Regions from separate parts of the Kitasatospora sp. NPDC058406 genome, predicted to be linked through region 1. Evidence: riboswitches for the same ligand, from Rfam matches in the RefSeq annotation. Region 1 holds a riboswitch; each other region holds the start of a gene.
The links. Region 1 has a riboswitch for thiamine pyrophosphate ahead of thiC (phosphomethylpyrimidine synthase ThiC). Riboswitches for the same ligand answer to the same signal wherever they lie in the genome.

Region 1 (5,877 bases):
CGGCGTCCCGCTCGTGGGTGTCGCGGCCGGGGACGCGGGGCACGGAGGCGCCGAACCGGCCGAGCCGCAACCCCGGTGCGCAGCCGGGCAGTCGTCGGCCGAGGGTGGCGACCGGGCCGATCACGTCCAGCGGGGGCAGGGCGAGGCCGGCGCGCCGGGCCAGCGGCTCGGCCCAGCCGGCCACCGCCTGGGCGGCGGCGTCGGCGAGCACCAGGTCGGGTTGGGCGAGGGCGAGCCGGGCGGCCAGCACGTCGGGGCCGGCGGCCGGGTCCAGGACGGCGATCCGCAGACCGAGCCGGTGCGCGGCGAGCATGACGGCGAGGGCCCGGGGGCCGGGGCGGACGGCGACGCCGAGGGTGGTGCCTTCGGTGAGGCCACGGGCGTGCAGGGCGGTGGCGTAGGTGTCGGCGAGGTCGGCGAGTTCGCCGCGACGGATCCGGACCCGGGTGGTGCCGAGCCGGGTGTGCCGCAGGACGGCCGGGCGGTCGGGGTGGACGGTGCGCAGCGCGTGGGCGAGCCGGTCGAGCATCGGGTGTCCTCGGCGAGGGAGTCTGGCGGGTGCTGGGTCAGGGCAGGGGCAGGGGCAGGGGCAGGGGCCGGGTCAGGGGCTCGGGGCAGGGGCCCGGGTCGGCGCGGAGGGTGGGGCGGCGAGGAGTGGGACGGCGCCGGGACCGGGACGGTTGCCGGGGTCCGCCGTGCTCAGCGGACGTCGACGGAGCGTGGTCCGGCGCCGCGCTCCAGGTACCAGCGCGCCGTGCCGACCACCCCGTAGGCGCGGATCCGCCGGGTGGAGTTCTGCACCACCATGTCCCGGCGGTGCACGATCGCCGTGCTGTGCCGGCGGACCCGGTTGATGAACGTGCGGTCGGTGGGCGAGGGCCGGCGCGGCATGCCGCCGACGGCCTGGTACAGCTCGGCGGTGATCGCCATGTTGTTGCCGGCGTGCATCCGGTACGGGGTGAGGTAGCCGTGCCGGCGCCGGTGCGCGGGCCGGATCCGGCCGAAGAAGGCGCCCAGCGCGACCAGGAGCAGGAAGACGGCCCGCCCGGTCGGCCCGTGCTCGTCGCGGCGGGCGGTGACCCGGCCGCAGACCAGGCCGCCCCCGGCGCACATCCCGGCCCGGGCGGCGGCGCTCCAGCCGGGCTCGGGCAGGCAGTCGGCGTCGGTGCGGGCGAGCAGCGTCGCGCCGTGCGCGATGGCGTGCCGGAAGGCGGTGTCGACCGCCGAGCCGACGCCCTTCTCCGGCTCGACCAGCACCTCGACGGGGAAGGGCGCCCGGGCGGCGAAGGCGCGGACGGCGGCCACCGTGCCGTCGGTCGAGCCGTTGTCGGCGACCAGCAGGGTGAACTCCCTGTCCCGTTGGGCGGCGAGGGCGTCCAGGGCGCCGGTGATCCGGGCCTCCTCCTGGTAGGCGGGGACGACGACCCAGAGCCGGTGGCCGTCCGTCCGGGGGGTCGCCGGGGTGCTCACGACGCCTCCCAGACCATCGTCATCAGGCTGACGCCGCCGCCCAGGCCGAGCAGGAGCACCTTGTCTCCGGTATTCAACTCGTGTCTTATTCGGTCGAGTTGGATGCCGAGCGTAGCGCTGGCGACGTTTCCCAGCTCGGGCACGGTGACCACCAGCTTCTCCGCCGGCACCCCGGTGAGCTCGACGAACCGCTCCAGGTAGGGGACGGTCACCTGGTGCACCAGCACCCGGGCGTAGTCGTCCCAGCCGAGGCCGGTGCGGGCGGCCACCCGGGTCAGGATGTCCCCGCCGATCTTCTCGAAGACGCCGCGCAACTCCTTGCCGCCGCCCCGGAAGTAGCTGTACTCGTCGCCGCGCGGGTGCCGCGAGCCGCCGCCCGGGATCCCGCCGACCTCCCAGTGTTCGGAGGCGGTCTCGGTCTCGATGTCGAGGATGCCGCCGCGTTCCACCGCCTCGACCACGACGGCGGCGCCGGCGTCGCCGAAGGTGTAGCCGGCGAACCCGTCGCGGAAGTCGGCGAGGCCGTCCGGGTCGCGCCGCATGGCCCGGCTCGGCGTCTCGCCGGTGACCACCAGGGCGCGCCGGGCCCGGCCGGCGAGGATCATCGCGCGGGCCAGGTCGATGCCGTTGAGGAAGCTGTTGCAGGCGTTGCTGACGTCCAGCGCGTGTGCGCGGGAGCCGAGTTCGGCCTGGACGAGGTGGGCCGTGGCGGGCTCGCAGACGTCCCGGGTGGCCGAGGCGTACAGCAGCAGGTCGAGGTCGAGCGGGTCCAGTCCGCGGGCGGCGAGGGCGCGCCGGGCGGCGCCCACGGCCAGCGTGGAGGCGTACTCGCCCTCGGCCGCGAAGTGCCGGGTGACGATGCCGGTGGCCTTCTCGAACGTCCGCTCCGGCAGGCGGAGTCGGCCGCCGGCGGTGACCTCGTCCTGGAGCTGCTGGGAGGTCAGACGGCGGGCGGGCAGGTGGGCTCCGACGGCGGTGATGCCGATCCGCGCGGTGGCTGCAGGGTGCATGTCCCCATCGTCCGGCGGACGCACCCGCGCCCACCTGAGTACCCGTACTCAGGTGGGCGCGGGCGGCTACCCAGTCACGTCACTCCTCCGTGGTCCGGTCCGCGGGCACCCGGTCCGCCGGCGTGCGGTCGACCGGAATCTGCTGGACGGCCGCAGCCGGTGCCGCGGTGGGTGCCGCGGCCGGTGCGGCCTCCGGCCCGATGGTGGTCAGCAGCTGGCGGGCCAGGCCGAGCCCGGTGCCGCCCATGGTGAGCGCCTTGGCGAACAGCTCGCCCATTCCGTCGGCGCCGTTGAGCAGCACCATGTGCTCGACGTGGCCGAACGACTCGGCGGCGGCCAGCACGATGTCCGGCCACTTCTCCGCCAACTCCTGTGCGACCAGAGCCTCCTGGTTCTCGGCCAGCGCGTCGGCACGGGCCTTGAGGCCCTCGGCCTTGGCGAGACCGAGAGCCCGGACGGCCTGCGCGTCCGCCAGACCGCGTGCCTCGGCGGACGCCGCCTCCGCCTCGCCGGTGGCCCTGGTCGCCTCGGCGGCGGCCAGGCCGCGCAGCTTGGTGGCCTCCGCCTCGGCCTGGGCCGCGATGCGGACCCGGCCGGCCTCGGCCGCCGCCTTCAGCTCGGTCTCCTGGGCCTGGGCCTGGGCGGCGGAGATCCGGGCGTCACGGTCGGCGTCCGCCGTGGTCCGGGTGTCGTACGCCCGGGCGTCGGCCGGTTTGCGGACGTCGATCTGGAGCTGCTGCTCCTTCCGCTGGGCCTCCAGCTCGGCGACCCGGGTCTCCTGGACCACCACCTGCTGCCGGGCGCCGGCGTCGGCGAGCGGGCCGGCCTGTCGGGCCCTGGCGTTGGCGGTGTCCCGTTCGGCCTGGTAGGAGGCCTGCTGGATCTCGCTGTTGCGGGTCGCCTCGGCCTTGCGGGCGGCCGCCTCCTGCTCGGCCTCGGTGGCCAGCCGGTCGGCGTGCGCCTGCGCGATCCGGGCGTCCCGCTGGACGGCTGCGGCGTGCGGGATGGCGAGGTTCTTGATGTAGCCGGTCGGGTCGATGATCTCCTGGATCTGCAGGGTGTCGATGATCAGCCCGAGCTTCTCCATCTCCAGCCCCGAGGCGGCCCTGGTCTCCCCGGTGAGCCGCTCGCGGTCGCGGATCATGTCCTCGACGGTGAGCCCGCCGACGATCGACCGCAGGTGTCCGGCGAAGACGTTGTGGACGCGCTGGCTGATCAGCTTCTGCTGGTCGAGGAAACGGCGGGCGGCGTTGGCGATCGAGACGTCGTCGTCGCCGACCTTGAAGATCACCACGCCCTTCACCCGGACCGGGATTCCCTGCGTGGTGACGCACTCGACGTTCAGTTCGGCCTCGTTGAGGTCCAGCGAGAGCCGCCGGACGCCCTGCAGGCCGGGGGTGACGAGGGTCCCCCGGCCGGTGACGATCCGGAATCCCAGCCCGTCGCCGACCCCCTCGGTCCGGTGCCGGGAGCCGGAGATGATCAGAGCCTCGTTCGGCTCGGCCACCCGCCACATGAGTTTGAAGAGTGTGATTCCGAGGAGCAGTGTCGCGACCACCGCTCCGGGGATGAGGTACACCATGGTTCAACTCCCCCTTCCGGCGCAGGAGATGCGCCGTCTCGGATTCTCCGCCGGAGCCAAACCGATGGAAAGGGAAGTGACATGACGCTCTGTCACAAGGTCGTCACGGGCCTATGGGCGCTACGTACACGGTGCGCGGCGGCTGGTACTCGATCACCAACACCGGTGTGCCGACCGGCAGTCGGTCCCCCGGTACGGCGAGGTAGGCGAGGAACGCCTCGGCGCCCTGCCGCTCCGGGACGTGCACCATCACCTCGCCGACCAGCCCCGTGCCGACCGTCCCGGTGACCCGCCCCGTGCTTCCGACCACGCCGGCCTCCCTCTCGTCGTCCCCGCCGTCGACCCCGCGACTGCCAGTCTGCCCGGCCGGGGCCCGATTGCCGGTCCGCTCGGCCGCGACCGTCCGATTTGCCGGATTCGACACCCGTCGGCCGGCCGTTCCGACCCCCTCTGGACCTCCGGCGTTCCGCTCGCTACGGTGTTGGACGTCATGCGCAGGCAACACGGCCTGCGGACACGGGAGCTCGGAGCACCGGGCTGAGAGGGCGCTGACCGGAACGTCGTCCGACGTGCCGACCGCTGCGTCGACCGCAGGAACCTGACCGGGTAATGCCGGCGTAGGGAGTAGAAGGTCTGATGACCACGTTCGACGCACAGCCGCAGTCTGCCCGGAACTCCGCCGTCTCCAGCGCGGGTACCGGCTACCCGACCCCGGCCTGGCGCAAGGCCTACCGCGACGGGTCCCGCCCCGACCTGCGCGTTCCGTACCGCGAGGTCGTGCTCACCAACGGGAAGACCGTCCCGCTGTACGACACCTCCGGGCCGTACACCGATCCGGCCTACGAACCCGACGTGCGGCGCGGCCTGCCGGCCCTGCGCGACTCCTGGATCCGTCAGCGCGGCGACGTCGAGGAGTACGACGGGCGCGAGGCGCGCCCCGAGGACGACGGCATCAAGCACACCTCGCCGCGCGGCGGAAACCTGCGCAACCTCGACGCGGTCTTCCCCGGCCGTCCGCGCCGCCCGCTGCGCGGACGCAGCGGTGCCGTCACCCAGCTGGCCTACGCCAAGCGCGGCGTCGTGACGCCCGAGATGGAGTTCGTCGCCCTGCGCGAGGGCCTGGCGGCCGAGTTCGTGCGCGACGAGGTCGCCCGCGGGCGCGCCGTCATCCCGGTCAACGTGAACCACCCCGAGGTGGAGCCGGCCGTCATCGGCACCAACTTCCTGGTGAAGATCAACGCGAACATCGGCAACTCCGCCGTCACCTCCTCGATCGAGGAGGAGGTGGAGAAGATGACCTGGGCCACCCGCTGGGGCGCCGACACCGTCATGGACCTCTCCACCGGCCGCAACATCCACACCACCCGCGAGTGGATCCTGCGCAACTCCCCCGTGCCGATCGGGACCGTGCCGCTCTACCAGGCGCTGGAGAAGGTCGACGGCCGGGCGGAGGAGCTCAGCTGGGACGTCTACCGCGACACAGTCATCGAGCAGTGCGAGCAGGGCGTCGACTACATGACCGTCCACGCGGGCGTGCTGCTGCGGTACGTTCCGCTGACGGCCCGCCGCAAGACCGGCATCGTCTCGCGCGGCGGATCGATCATGGCCGCCTGGTGCCTGGCGCACCATCAGGAGAACTTCCTCTACACCAACTTCGCGGAGCTCTGCGACATCCTCGCGCGCTACGACGTCACCTTCTCGCTCGGTGACGGCCTGCGCCCCGGTTCGATCGCCGACGCCAACGACGAGGCGCAGTTCGCCGAGCTGGAGACGCTGGGCGAGCTGGGACGGATCGCCCGCGCGCGGGACGTCCAG
Region 2 (5,877 bases), on a different contig from region 1:
TCATCGACAGCGGCAGGTCCCAGACCGGAACGGTCAGGCCGTGCGCCCGGAACGAGCCGACCAGGCGGGTGTCCTGACCGAGCGAGGACCGGTCGGCGGCGGTCAGCCGGGCCAGTGCGTCCAGCAGCTGCTCCTCCGGCACGGTCATCACCCAGCGCAGGTGGTTCTTGTCCGGAGTGCCGCACCAGTAGGCGGAGTCGACGCCGGCGAGCTTCTCGGTCGGGATCGCCGAGGCGTTGGCACGCTCCAGGGAGGCGGCCACCTCGCCGGTGGCCGTCTCGGCGTCCTCCAGCCAGAACTCGAAGCCGGTGTGCACGGCGGGCTCGAAGGGGGCGTCCGCGTCGAGCAGGTCCTGCAGCCGGGGGCCGCCCGGGACGGTCCGGCGGGACGGCACGGGGGTGCCGGGATCGGCGGCGAGCGCCAGCTCCAGCGCGTCGGCCAGGTCACGGCTCAGGTCGCCGGAGCCCGACTGGGTCTGCAGGCCCAGCAGGATCGAACCGTCCTGGCGGCGCAGGGCCGGCCAGGCCAGCGGCAGGACGGTCGCCAGCGTCACCGACGGCACCTCGCCGTTGGCGGTGGCGGCCACGCCGGCGGCGAGCGTCAGCGGGACGGTCGCGGCCGGTACCAGCTCGCGCAGCGCCACCCAGTCGGCCTCGCCCGACAGACCCTCGAACGGGCGGTGCACCAGCTCCTGCACCGCGTGCGAGGCCTCGCGGCCGTGACAGGCCTTGTAGCGGCGGCCCGAACCGCAGGGGCAGTTCTCGCGGGCCCCGACCACGGGGATCTCGCCCGTGACGGCGGGGGTGGACTGGCTGCGCTGCGGCGCCTTCTTGGCGGCCTTCTTGCCCATGGTGCGGCTCTCCCGGGGAGGTGGTGATGTGCTCCGGGCAGCCTACTGACGTTCTCCGGGCGCGTGGGCGCACGCCGGGGTGCGGGGGCGCCCGTCCGCCCGGTCCGGGGCCGTGCCCGGCGTCCGGGCGCCGCGCGGGACCGTGTTCACCCGCCGCGCGGGACGGAGCTCAGGCGCTGCAGGGTGTGCCGCCGGTCCGCCTGGCATGGCGGGCCCGGGCGGGCAGGGCCGCCCACACCGTCACCTCGCCGGGCGCGTCGCGCACGCCCCAGTCGCTGGCCAGCTGGTCCACGATGCCCAGCCCGCGGCCGCCGTGCGAGGTGAGTGAGGGGCTGGCCGGCGACGGACGGGTCTGTGCCCCGCCGTCGGTGACCTCCAGCGTGAGCACACCGTCGGCGTGCATCTGCCAGCGGACCAGGACGCCGCCGTCCTCCTCGCCGCCGCCCGTGCCTGCGTGCCCGACGTTGCCGTGCCCGGCGGCTCCGCCGGTGGGCCCGGTGCCGCCGCCGGGGCCGCCCGGTGCGGGGGAGCGGTCCTCGCCCGACCCGGCGGTCCGGGACGGTACGCCGACCAGTCGCGGCTCGACGATCTCGGCCCGGGCGCCGCGCCCGAGGGCGGGCAGCGGGCCGAGCGGTCGCGCGTAACGACACGCGTTGCTCAGCAGTTCCGAAAGGATCAGAACAGCATCATCGATGACCGGTTCCGGTATCTGCCGGTCACCCAGATCTCGACGCAGCCGGCGCCGCGCGGCCCCGACGCTCGCTGGGCCGTGCGGCACTGCCATGGTCGATGAAGTCGGCACTTCACGCGCCACCATCAACGCCACCCCCGGACCTCCTTCAGCGTATGCCGAGGGATGGATGCCCCTTGGCAATACGTCGGAAACGACCGGACGGCGATCCTGCACGGACATTTCAAGCCGGGCGACGGACGGTACGCGGCAGGTGATTCGATGCTCACGCTGCGTCGTGAAAGTGCCGTAATTGCGTCAGAAATCGCTGTCGGAAGGTTTGAGCCCCTACCAAGACGATCAACCGGTCCAGGTGGTTGAACGGTTCACCGCACCGTCCTGTCGGGTGGGGCCGGGTATTTCCGCGGGCGGTCGGGCGCGTCACCGACCGAGCTGGGCCAGCACCTCCGCCGGGCGGTTGGTGATGATCGCGGACACTCCGAGTTCCAGGCAGAGCTCGACGTCGGCCGGTTCGTCCACGGTCCAGACGTGTACCTGGTGGCCCAGCTCGCGCAGCCTGGTCACCAGCCCCGGCCGGGCCCGCACCAGTTCGATGCCCGGCCCGGCGATCCGCGCGCCGCCCGGCAGCGGCGCACCCGGGCGCAGCCGTCCGCGCAGTGCCAGGCCGCGTTCGAACAGGAACACCCGCGGGTACTCCGGTGCGGCCGCGCCCACCCGGGCCAGCGCCAACGAGGAGAAGCTCATGATCCGGGCCCGGGACCGGCCGTTCTCCCCGGCGCCGCCGATTCCGAAGCGGTCCAGCGTCCGCAGCAGCTCGGACTCCACCCGGCCGCGGAACCGGACCGGGTGCTTGGTCTCGATCGCGAGGTCCACCGGGCGCCCGCAGTCGGTCACCAGCTCCAGCAGGCTCTCCAGCCGCAGCACGCCGCGCAGCTCCGGGTCGTCGCTGGGGCGGCCGGTCTTCCACGCGCCGAAGTCGTGCGCCTCCAGCTCGGCCAGCGTCATCGCGGAGACGGTGCCCCGGCCGTCCGAGACCCGGCCGATCCGGCGGTCGTGCACGCAGACCAGCTGCCCGTCGGCGGTCACCCGGACGTCGCACTCGAGCGCGTCCGCGCCCTCGGAGAGCGCCCGGCGGTAGGCGGCGAGCGTGTGCTCGGGCAGGGCGTGCGAGGAACCGCGGTGGGCGATCACCTGGACGGGCGGCGCGGTGCGCGCCGTCGCGGGCGAGAGGTCTGGGCTGGTCACACCGTCCACGATAGGCCGCGGAAGTGACACGAAAGCGAAGACGGCCCCAACCTGCGGGGCCGTCTTCGGGTGTGGAGGTGAGCGCGGGCGAGCGCGCCGTTCCGGGTGCGCGAGCCCCGGCGCGGGTCAGCGCCCGACGGTGCGGGTCAGCGCTCGACGGTGCCGGGGGCGCCCGCGCCGCCCGTCGTGCCCGGGGCGCTGCTCCGGGAGAGCGGGGTGAGCGCCCAGGTGACCAGGGCCGGCACCAGGAAGCCGAGCAGCGAGGCCGAGGTCCACTCCTGCGGGGTGAAGTGCAGCGCCTCCTGGACAGAGGTCCAGAAGTCGGTCCACCAGCTGGCGATCGCGGTCGGTGCGATCAGCTGGTAGGTGGCGAAGCCGAGGGCCCACGGCAGCAGCATCAGCCAGCGGGACGGCGCGTCGGCGGAGAGGTTCCAGCCGCGCCGGCCGGCCCCGAGGAAGTAGTCGACCACGAGCACCGCGAACATCGGCACGAAGATCGAGCCGATCAGGCCCAGGAAGGCGTAGTACGAGTCGGTGAACTCGGTGATCTGCAGGGCCAGCACGGTGATGAGCACCCCGGTGCCCCCGGTCAGCACCCGGCGGTCGACCTTCGGCAGCAGGTTGTGGATCGACATCGCGGTCGAGTACACGTTGGCGAACGACTGGTCGGTCTCGCGGAGCACCAGCACCAGCAGGAACAGCCAGCCGGCCCAGACGCCGAGGAAGGAGTCGAAGATCCGGGTGGCGTCCCCGTCCGCCTGGAGCAGCGCGAACAGACCGAGCACGTAGCACCAGACCTGCGCCACGGTGTAGCCGGAGAAGCTGCCCCAGAACGCCGAGCGCGGGGTGCGCGAGTGCCGGGTGTAGTCGGCGGCCAGCGGTACGAAGGAGATCGACACCGCGATCATCGCGTCGGTCGCCTTCAGGAAGCCGTGCCAGTTGCCCGCGCCCGGGTCGGACACGCCGTTGCGGCCCAGCTGGACGGTGAAGTACACCATCGCGACCGCCACCGCCGCGGCGACGAAGCGGCGCAGCACCGCGATCGCGCCGAGCGGCCAGATGGTCAGCGCGGTGGTGACGGCACCGGCCAGCACGACGAACACCCAGCGGTAGCCGCCGGTACCGACGACGGTCTGCGCGCCCATCGCGATCACCAGCAGCTCGTACACGCCCCAGCCGATGCACTGGACGATGTTGAGCACCGTCGGCACGTACGAGAGCCGGGTCCCGAACAGCCCGCGCAGGTTCGCCATGGCGGGCGCGCCGGTGCGGGCGCCGATCAACGCGGCCACCCCGAGCATCGCGGTGCCGACCACGGTGCCGGCCACGATCGCCGTCACGGCGGCGGCCAGCGACAGCTCGCTGCCCGGCGCCCCGAGCACGGTGGCGGCGGTGGTGAAGCCGATGAGCGAGACGCCGAGGTTCATCCAGAGCGCGAAGTGGTCGCGGAAGCGGAGCGTGCGCGGCGGCTCGGTGTCCAGCACCAGCGGCGCCTCCACACGGGCTCCGGCCGGTGCCGCGGGGCGGTCCAGGACGGCGGCACCGGCGGGACCGGCGGGACGGCCGGAATCGGCCGCCCGGGAACCGGGGACGGTGCCCCCGGCGTCCCCGGAGGGGGGCAGACCCTTGGACGCGGGCGTACCCGAGGACGAGGATGGCGAAGCAGGCGGCATGGCCGATACTCCCTACGCCGGCATTACCCGGACAGGTTCCGGCGGTCTGCGCCCCCTCGACGCCCGCCCGCGGATTCCGTGGCGTACGGTCGACCGGCGCACTCTCAGCCTGGTGGGTCCAAGCTCCCGCGTGTCAGTTGTGAGCGACAGGCTAACCGGCACGGCGGAGAACGCCAAGGCCAGGGGGCCCGGGGGCCGGGGCCGACGGAGTGCGGCAGGGGCGCGGCGGGGGTGCGGCAGGAACGTGGCGGGAGTGCGGTGGGGGTACGAAGGGGCTGTGGCCCGGGCGCGGAGCCGGCGCGCAGGGGGCCCGCGGGGCCGGATGTTCCGGGGTTTGTCTGGCCGGCCTAAGGATTCTTATGACTTCTTCAGAAGCCTCCTTACGGCAATCGAATCGAGTGTGCGAAAAACTATGGTTGTTGGTCCTGTCAGCTATGGAGGTCGTCCGTGAGCACCGAGCGCGAGGTTGGGTCCACCGGGCCGCAGGGGGAGCAGCCCTCCGGCGGCCAGGGGGTGGTGGTTCCCGGTCCTGACGGTCCGGCGCAGCAGTCTGCGGCCGTCCCCTCCCCCGTAGCGACGCCCGCTGCCGAACGGTCCCCGTCCGATCAGGCCGCTCCGGCCGCCGACGGCGGCAACGGCGGCAACGGCGGGTTCACGCCCACGCTGGCGTTCAGCAAGGTCAGCGCCCCGGAGCCGGCGCCCGCCGCCCCGGCGCCGGCCGCCGACGCGGGGTACCTCGACGCCCCGCCGCCGGTCCTGCCGCCCGCGCCGGCCGCCCCGGTGGCACCGGCCGCGCCGGTCGGCAACCCGTACGCCACGCCGGCTCCCGGCACGCCGGTCCCGCCGGCCGCCCTCGCCGCCCACGACCCGTACGGCGCCCCGGCCGCGCCGCAGGGCCACGGCGCGACCGGCCAGCACCACCCGTTCGGCGCCGGCCAGCCGCTCGGCGGCTGGGCCGCGCACGACATCACCCCGGGCGGCCCGGGCGCGCCCGGTGGCCCCGGCGGCCCGCTCGGCTACCCGTCCGAGTACCCCGGCGCCCCCACGCCCGGCGGCCCGCGCAAGAAGCGCGGCGGCCTGATCGCCCTGGTCGCGGCCGTCGCCCTGGTCGCGGGCATCGCCGGCGGCGCGGTCGGCGTCGTCGTCGCGGACCGTGACGACAAGGGCGTCAGCGCCGCAGCCGACCGCACCAGCACCACCGTCCAAGCCAACAACTCCCAGAAGAACGAGGCCGCCCCGGGTTCGGTGGCCGGCATCGCGCAGAAGGCGCTGCCCAGCGTCGTCACCATCAAGGCGCAGGGCAACGGCGAGTCGGGCACCGGCACCGGCTTCGTCTTCGACACCGAGGGCCACATCCTCACCAACAACCACGTGGTCGCGCCCGCGTCCAGCGGCGGCAAACTGACCGTCAAGTTCGC
Region 3 (5,877 bases), on a different contig from region 1:
CCGCCAGCTCGGGCACCGCGATCCGCTTCGGCCCCCGGGACACCGTGACCGTCACGGTGTCGCTCTTCCGGGCCCGCGCGCCGACGCCCGGGTCGGTGGAGATCACCAGCCCCGACGGCACGGTCTCGCTGTACACCTCGGTGAACCGGCCGTGCATGTCGGCGCCGTCCAGGATCCGCTGGGCCTCGGCCCGGTCCTTGCCGAGCACCCCCGGCACGGTGCCGTACAGCGCGCCGGAGAGCGCGTACGTGGTGCCGCCGACCAGCAGCACCAGGGCGGTCAGCACGGCCGTCCAGATCAGCGGCCGGCGGGGGAGGCGGCGCAGCCGGCCGGGGGCCCGGCGGGAACGGACCGGCGGCGGCTCGTCGTACGGGCGCGGCTCGGCGAGCAGCTGCTCCATCACGTCCGGCGGCACGTCCAGCACGCTGGTCCGCTCGACCGGGCGGCCGGCGGCGATCACCGAGGTGGGCTCGGCGGTCGGGTACTGCGGGCTGGGCCGGGTGGAGGCGGGCGGTTCGGCGTCCAGCTGGTCCGGGGTGAGCGTGCGGCGCACCCGCTGGAGGGCGGCGAGCAGCTCGACCGCGTCGTGGGGGCGGGCCGCGCGGTCGCGGGCGCAGGCGCCGGCCACTATCGCGTCCAGCCCGGGGCCGACGCCGGGCACGTCGGCGGAGGGGGCCGGAACGTCCTCGTGCAGGTGGCGGTACATCACCTGGACGGGGTTCTCGCCGGTGTGCGGGCGGTGTCCGGTGAGCATCTCGTAGAGCAGGATGCCGGCCGCGTAGACGTCCACCCGCTGGTCGGTCTCGTCGCCCGGTCGGATCTGTTCGGGCGCCAGGTAGGAGACGGTGCCGAGCACGGTGCCGGCGGTCGCGGCGGTGGAGGCGCCGTCGGCGGTGTTCAGCACCCGGACCAGTCCGAAGTCGGCGACCTTGACCAGGCCGTCGTCGGTGATCAGCACGTTCTCGGGCTTGACGTCGCGGTGGACCAGGCCGGCCCGGTGGGCGGCGCCGAGCGCGGCGAGCACCGGCTCCAGGATGTCCAGCGCGGCCCTGATGGAGAGCGCGCCGCGGTCGCGCAGCAGGTCGCGGAGGGTGCCGCCGGGGACGTACTCCATGGCGAGGAAAACGTTTCCGCCGTCCGCGCCCTGGTCGAAGACGTTGACCACGTTCGGGTGGGCGAGCCGGGCGACGGCCTTGGCCTCGCGGATGAACCGGGTCGTGAAGGCGGTGTCGCCGGCGAGCGTGGGGTGCATCACCTTGAGCGCCACGACCCGGTCGAGCCGGCTGTCGGTGCCCTGGTAGACGGTGGACATGCCGCCGGCCGCGATGCGCCGCTCGACCAGGTACCGGCCGTCGAGCAGGGTACCGATCAGGGGGTCGCGCAGTGCCATGTCCACCCGGCGAGTCTAGGGCTTGGGCCCCGGCCGGCCCCGGGAGGCACCGCTCCCGGGGCCGGTCTGTGCCCGGTTCGTGACACCGTGCGGCGGCGCCGGTGCCGGGGCCGCGTCGGAACGCCGGGTCAGAACGCCGGGTGCTCGCGGGTGTCCAGCTCGGCCCGGCCGGCCATCGCCGAGGAGGCCTCGGCGTGGAAGCGGCGCGGGATCCGGCCGGCCCGGTAGGCCAGCCGGCCGGCCTCGGCGGCGTGCCGCATCGCGTCGGCCATCAGCACCGGGTCCTGGGCGCGGGTGACGGCGGAGGCGAGCATCACGGCCGCGCAGCCCAGCTCCATCGCGAGGGCCACGTCGGAGGCGGTGCCGGCGCCGGCGTCCAGGATCACCGGGACGCCCGCGCTCTCCACGATCAGCTGGAAGTTGTGCGGGTTGCGGATCCCCAGGCCGGAGCCGATCGGGGAGCCGAGCGGCATGATCGCCGCGCAGCCGACGTCCTCCAGCTTCCGGGCCAGCACCGGGTCGTCGTTGGTGTACGGCAGGACGGTGAAGCCGTCGTCGACCAGGATCTCGGCGGCGTCCAGCAGTTCGATCGGGTCCGGCAGGAGGGTCCGCTCGTCGGCGATCACCTCCAGCTTCACCCAGTCGGTGCCGAGCGCCTCGCGGGCCAGCCGGGCCGTCAGCACGGCCTCGCCGGCGGTGAAGCAGCCCGCGGTGTTGGGCAGCACGCGGATGCCGTTGCGGGTCAGCACGTCGAGGACCGAGCCCTGGGTGGCGGCGTTGACCCGGCGCATCGCCACCGTGGTCAGCTCGGTGCCCGAGACCCGCAGCGCCTGCTCCAGGACCTCCAGGCTGGGGGCGCCGCCGGTGCCCATGATCAGGCGCGAGCCGAAGGCGGTACCGGCGATGGTGAAGGCGTCGTCGGCCATGTCAGCCTCCCTGGACGGCGGTGAGGATCTCGATCCGGTCGCCGGCGGAGAGCTCCGTGCGCGGCCAGTCGGTGCGTGGCACCACGGTCTCGTTCAGCGCGGCGGCGACCCCGGAGTGGGCCCGGCTGAGCGTGGCCACCACCTCGGCGAGGGTGGTCGGGGCGGCGACCGTCCGGGGCTCGCCGTTGACGTGCAGGGTGATGTCGCTCATGCGGGGACCTTCGTGAAGCGGGCGGGGGAGAACGGCTCGGCGAGGTCCGGCGTCACGCCGGTGGCCAGGTACTCGGCGAGCAGGTCGCCGGTGACCGGGGTGAGCAGCACCCCGTTGCGGTAGTGACCGGTGGCCGCGACCAGGCCGGGCAGCGCGGTCGGGCCGAGCAGCGGCGCGTTGTCGGGCGAGCCCGGGCGCAGACCGGCGGCGGTCTCGGTCAGCGGCAGCTCGGTGATGCCGGGGACCAGCTCGTGGGCGTCGCGGAGCAGCTCGTACACGCCGCCGGCGGTGACCGTGGTGTCGTACCCCTGCTCCTCGCTGGTGGCGCCGATCACCAGCTCGCCGTTCTCCCGCGGCACCAGGTAGAGGTGCTGCCCGCGGACCACCGCGCGGACGTTGCGGGAGAGGAACGGCCGGTACGCCTCGGGGACCAGCAGCCGAAGGATCTGGCCCTTGACCGGGCGGATCGCCGGCAGCACTCCCTCCGGCAGCCCCGGCAGCAGGTGGCTGCGGGAGCCGGCGGCGAGGACGACCTGGTCGGCGGTGACGCTCTCGCCGGTGGACAGCCGGGCGCCGACGGCGCGGTCGTGCTCGACCAGCAGTCCGACGGCCTCGGCGCGGTGCAGGAGCACGCCTGCGCGCTCGCAGGCGCGCACCAGGGCCCCGGCGAGCCGGCGGCCGTCGACCTGGTGGTCGTCGGTGACGTGCAGGCCGCCGCGGACGCCCGGGGCGAGCATCGGCTCCAGCCGGCGGGCCTCGCGGCCGGTGAGCCACTGCGAGTCCAGGCCGAGCCTGCGGTGGAAGTCGTGCAGTTCGCGCAGTTCCGCGCGGTCGTCGGAGTCCAGGGCGACCGCGATCGTGCCGCACTGCCGGTAGCCGGTGTCCTGGCCGCCGCTCGCCTCGGTGAGCTCGGCGGCGAAGGCCGCGTAGCGCTCGTTGGACGCCATGCCGAGGCGCAGCAGCGGCTCCTCGCCGTACTGGAGCTCGGTGACCGGGGCGAGCATCCCGGCCGCGACCTGGGCGGCGCCGCCGCCGTGCGCCGGGTCGGCCACGACCACGCGGAGCCCGCGCTGGGCCGCCCGCCAGGCGACCACGAGTCCGATGACGCCGCCGCCTATCACCAGCACGTCGGCCTGGGCGCCTTTCGCCAAGCGTGTCAAAGTCGCTGCTCTCCCTTCGCCGGTATGACCCGGATCAGGTTCGGACGGTCGCAGGCCGTTCCAGCCCGCCTCTCAGCCCGGTACGCCGGGCTCCCGTGATGGTGCCCCCACCATAACTCCGGGGGGTGCGGCCGTTGAAGGCGCGTACGAGGGGCGGAACGGGCCCCGGGCGGGCCGCCCGGACCGGACCGGAGGGCCCGGGGCCGGGCTGGGTACAGTGACGGGCGTGGCGGACAAGAGCGGGGCGGACCGGACGGATCAGGTGGTCGTGGTCGGCGCGGGGCTGGCGGGGGCCCAGTGCGCCCTCGTGCTGCGGCGCGACGGCTGGCAGGGGCGGATCGTGCTGGTCGGCGCGGAACCGCACGCGCCGTACGACCGGCCGCCGCTCTCCAAGGACGTGCTGCTCGGCAAGGCCGACACCACCGCCCTCGACCTCGACCTCGACTTCGGGCAGCTGGACGTCGAGCTCCTCACCGGCCGCCGGGCCACCGGCCTCACCCCCGGCGTGCTGCACACCGACGCCGGCGACCTGCCCTACGGCTCGCTGGTGATCGCCACCGGCGCCGAACCGCGCGCCCTGCCCGGCGCCGAGCGGGCCCACCTGCTGCACACCGTGGACGACGCGCTCGCCCTGCGCGCCCTGCTCCGCCCGGGCCTGCGCCTGGCGCTGGTCGGCGCGGGCTGGATCGGCGCCGAGGTGGCCACCGCCGCCCGGGCCGCCGGCTGCGAGGTGACCGTCGTCGAGGCGGGCCCGGCCCCCGTCCCCGGCGCCCTGCCCACCGAGATCGGCCGGGTGATGGCCGGCTGGTACGCCGAGGCGGGGGTCGAGCTGCGCTGCGGCGTGGGGGTCGCCGCCGTCGAACCGGGCGCGGTGCTGCTCGCCGACGGCTCGCACCTGCCGGCCGACGAGGTGGTGGTCGGCGTCGGGGCCCGCCCGGCGACCGGCTGGCTGGCCGGCTCCGGCGTGGAGCTGGACGCGGCCGGCGCCGTCCTGGTGGACGAGCGGCTGCGCACCGGCCTGCCCCGCGTCTTCGCGGCCGGCGACTGCGTCAGCTACCCCTCGGCGCGCTCCGGCGTCCGCCTGGCCGTCCAGCACTGGGACCACGCGCTGCAGTCCGCCACGGCGGCGGCGGCCTCGGTGCTCGGCACGGACGCGCCGCCGTACGACCCGGTGCAGTACTTCTGGTCCGAGCAGTTCGGCCGCAGGGCGCAGTACGCCGGGCGGCACGCCGAGGGCGACGAACTGCTCTGGCGCGGTTCGCCGGACGGGCCGGACTGGTCGGTGCTCTGGCTGCGCGACGGCGCCCTGCGCGCGCTGCTCGCCGTCGACCGCCCGCGCGATCTGACCCAGGGCCGACGGCTGGTCGAACGCGGTGCGGTGCTGGACAGGGCCCGTGCGGCGGACCCCGCGGTACCGCTGAAGTCGGCCGTCGCCGGGTAGTCCGCGGGGCCGATTGGTGCGCGGCGGGCCGCGGAGGTGGCAGTCTGGTGACGTGAGTGAGATCGAAAGCAAGATTGAAGCCCTGGTCACCGACTGGATGTACCTGCCCGACATCTCGGAGCAGTGGGGGGTCCGGGTCACCGAGGTGCGTGACATGGTCAAGCACGGCGGACTGATCGCCGTGCGCCGCGGCCCGAACAGGTCGCTGCAGGTCCCGGCCGCGTTCATCGACGGCACCGGGCTGGTCAAGCACCTGTCCGGAACGCTGACCGTGCTGCGCGACTGCGGCTACAACGACGTGGAGATCCTGGAGTGGCTCTTCACCGAGGACCCGTCGCTCCCCGGCAGCCCGATCCAGGCGCTGCAGGAGAACCGCGGCACCGAGGTCAAGCGCCGCGCCCAGGCGATGCTGATCTGATGGCGGCCGACACCCGGCGTCGGAGTCTCGCCGACGCCCGGCTCTACCTGTGCACCGACGCCCGCCGTGAGCAGGGCGACCTCGCCCAGTTCCTCGACGCGGCGCTGGCCGGCGGGGTGGACATCGTCCAGCTGCGGGACAAGGGCCTGGAGGCCAGGCAGGAACTCGCGGCGCTGGAGGTCTTCGCCGACGCCTGCCGGCGGCACGGCGCGCTGCTCGCCGTCAACGACCGCGCCGACGTCGCCCATGCGGCCGGACCGGACGTGCTGCACCTCGGGCAGGACGACCTGCCGGTGCCGGCCGCCCGCGCGATCCTCGGCGACGACGTACT

Region 2: another riboswitch for thiamine pyrophosphate. It lies ahead of ACFWOG_RS17840 (purine-cytosine permease family protein); the one in region 1 lies ahead of thiC (phosphomethylpyrimidine synthase ThiC).
Region 3: another riboswitch for thiamine pyrophosphate. It lies ahead of thiO (glycine oxidase ThiO); the one in region 1 lies ahead of thiC (phosphomethylpyrimidine synthase ThiC).

The regions. Positions count from the first base shown of each region.
Region 1 covers NZ_JBHXKE010000139.1:12,850-18,726, reverse strand. Annotated here, with positions in the region: gene ACFWOG_RS25155 (class I adenylate-forming enzyme family protein) at 1-529, opposite strand, end outside; gene ACFWOG_RS25150 (glycosyltransferase family 2 protein) at 700-1,470, opposite strand; gene ACFWOG_RS25145 (3-oxoacyl-[acyl-carrier-protein] synthase III C-terminal domain-containing protein) at 1,467-2,480, opposite strand; gene ACFWOG_RS25140 (SPFH domain-containing protein) at 2,560-4,062, opposite strand; gene ACFWOG_RS25135 (hypothetical protein) at 4,166-4,372, opposite strand; TPP riboswitch at 4,569-4,703, shown strand; gene thiC (phosphomethylpyrimidine synthase ThiC) at 4,699-5,877, shown strand, end outside.
Region 2 covers NZ_JBHXKE010000080.1:27,791-33,667, reverse strand. Annotated here, with positions in the region: gene ACFWOG_RS17855 (DUF5926 family protein) at 1-850, opposite strand, end outside; gene ACFWOG_RS17850 (ATP-binding protein) at 1,020-1,634, opposite strand; gene ACFWOG_RS17845 (glycerophosphodiester phosphodiesterase family protein) at 1,962-2,786, opposite strand; gene ACFWOG_RS17840 (purine-cytosine permease family protein) at 2,933-4,285, opposite strand; TPP riboswitch at 4,452-4,599, opposite strand; gene ACFWOG_RS17835 (trypsin-like peptidase domain-containing protein) at 4,907-5,877, shown strand, end outside.
Region 3 covers NZ_JBHXKE010000002.1:6,669-12,545, reverse strand. Annotated here, with positions in the region: gene pknB (Stk1 family PASTA domain-containing Ser/Thr kinase) at 1-1,390, opposite strand, end outside; gene ACFWOG_RS00570 (thiazole synthase) at 1,519-2,316, opposite strand; gene thiS (sulfur carrier protein ThiS) at 2,318-2,527, opposite strand; gene thiO (glycine oxidase ThiO) at 2,524-3,678, opposite strand; TPP riboswitch at 3,682-3,794, opposite strand; gene ACFWOG_RS00555 (NAD(P)/FAD-dependent oxidoreductase) at 3,914-5,128, shown strand; gene ACFWOG_RS00550 (Rv2175c family DNA-binding protein) at 5,181-5,546, shown strand; gene thiE (thiamine phosphate synthase) at 5,546-5,877, shown strand, end outside.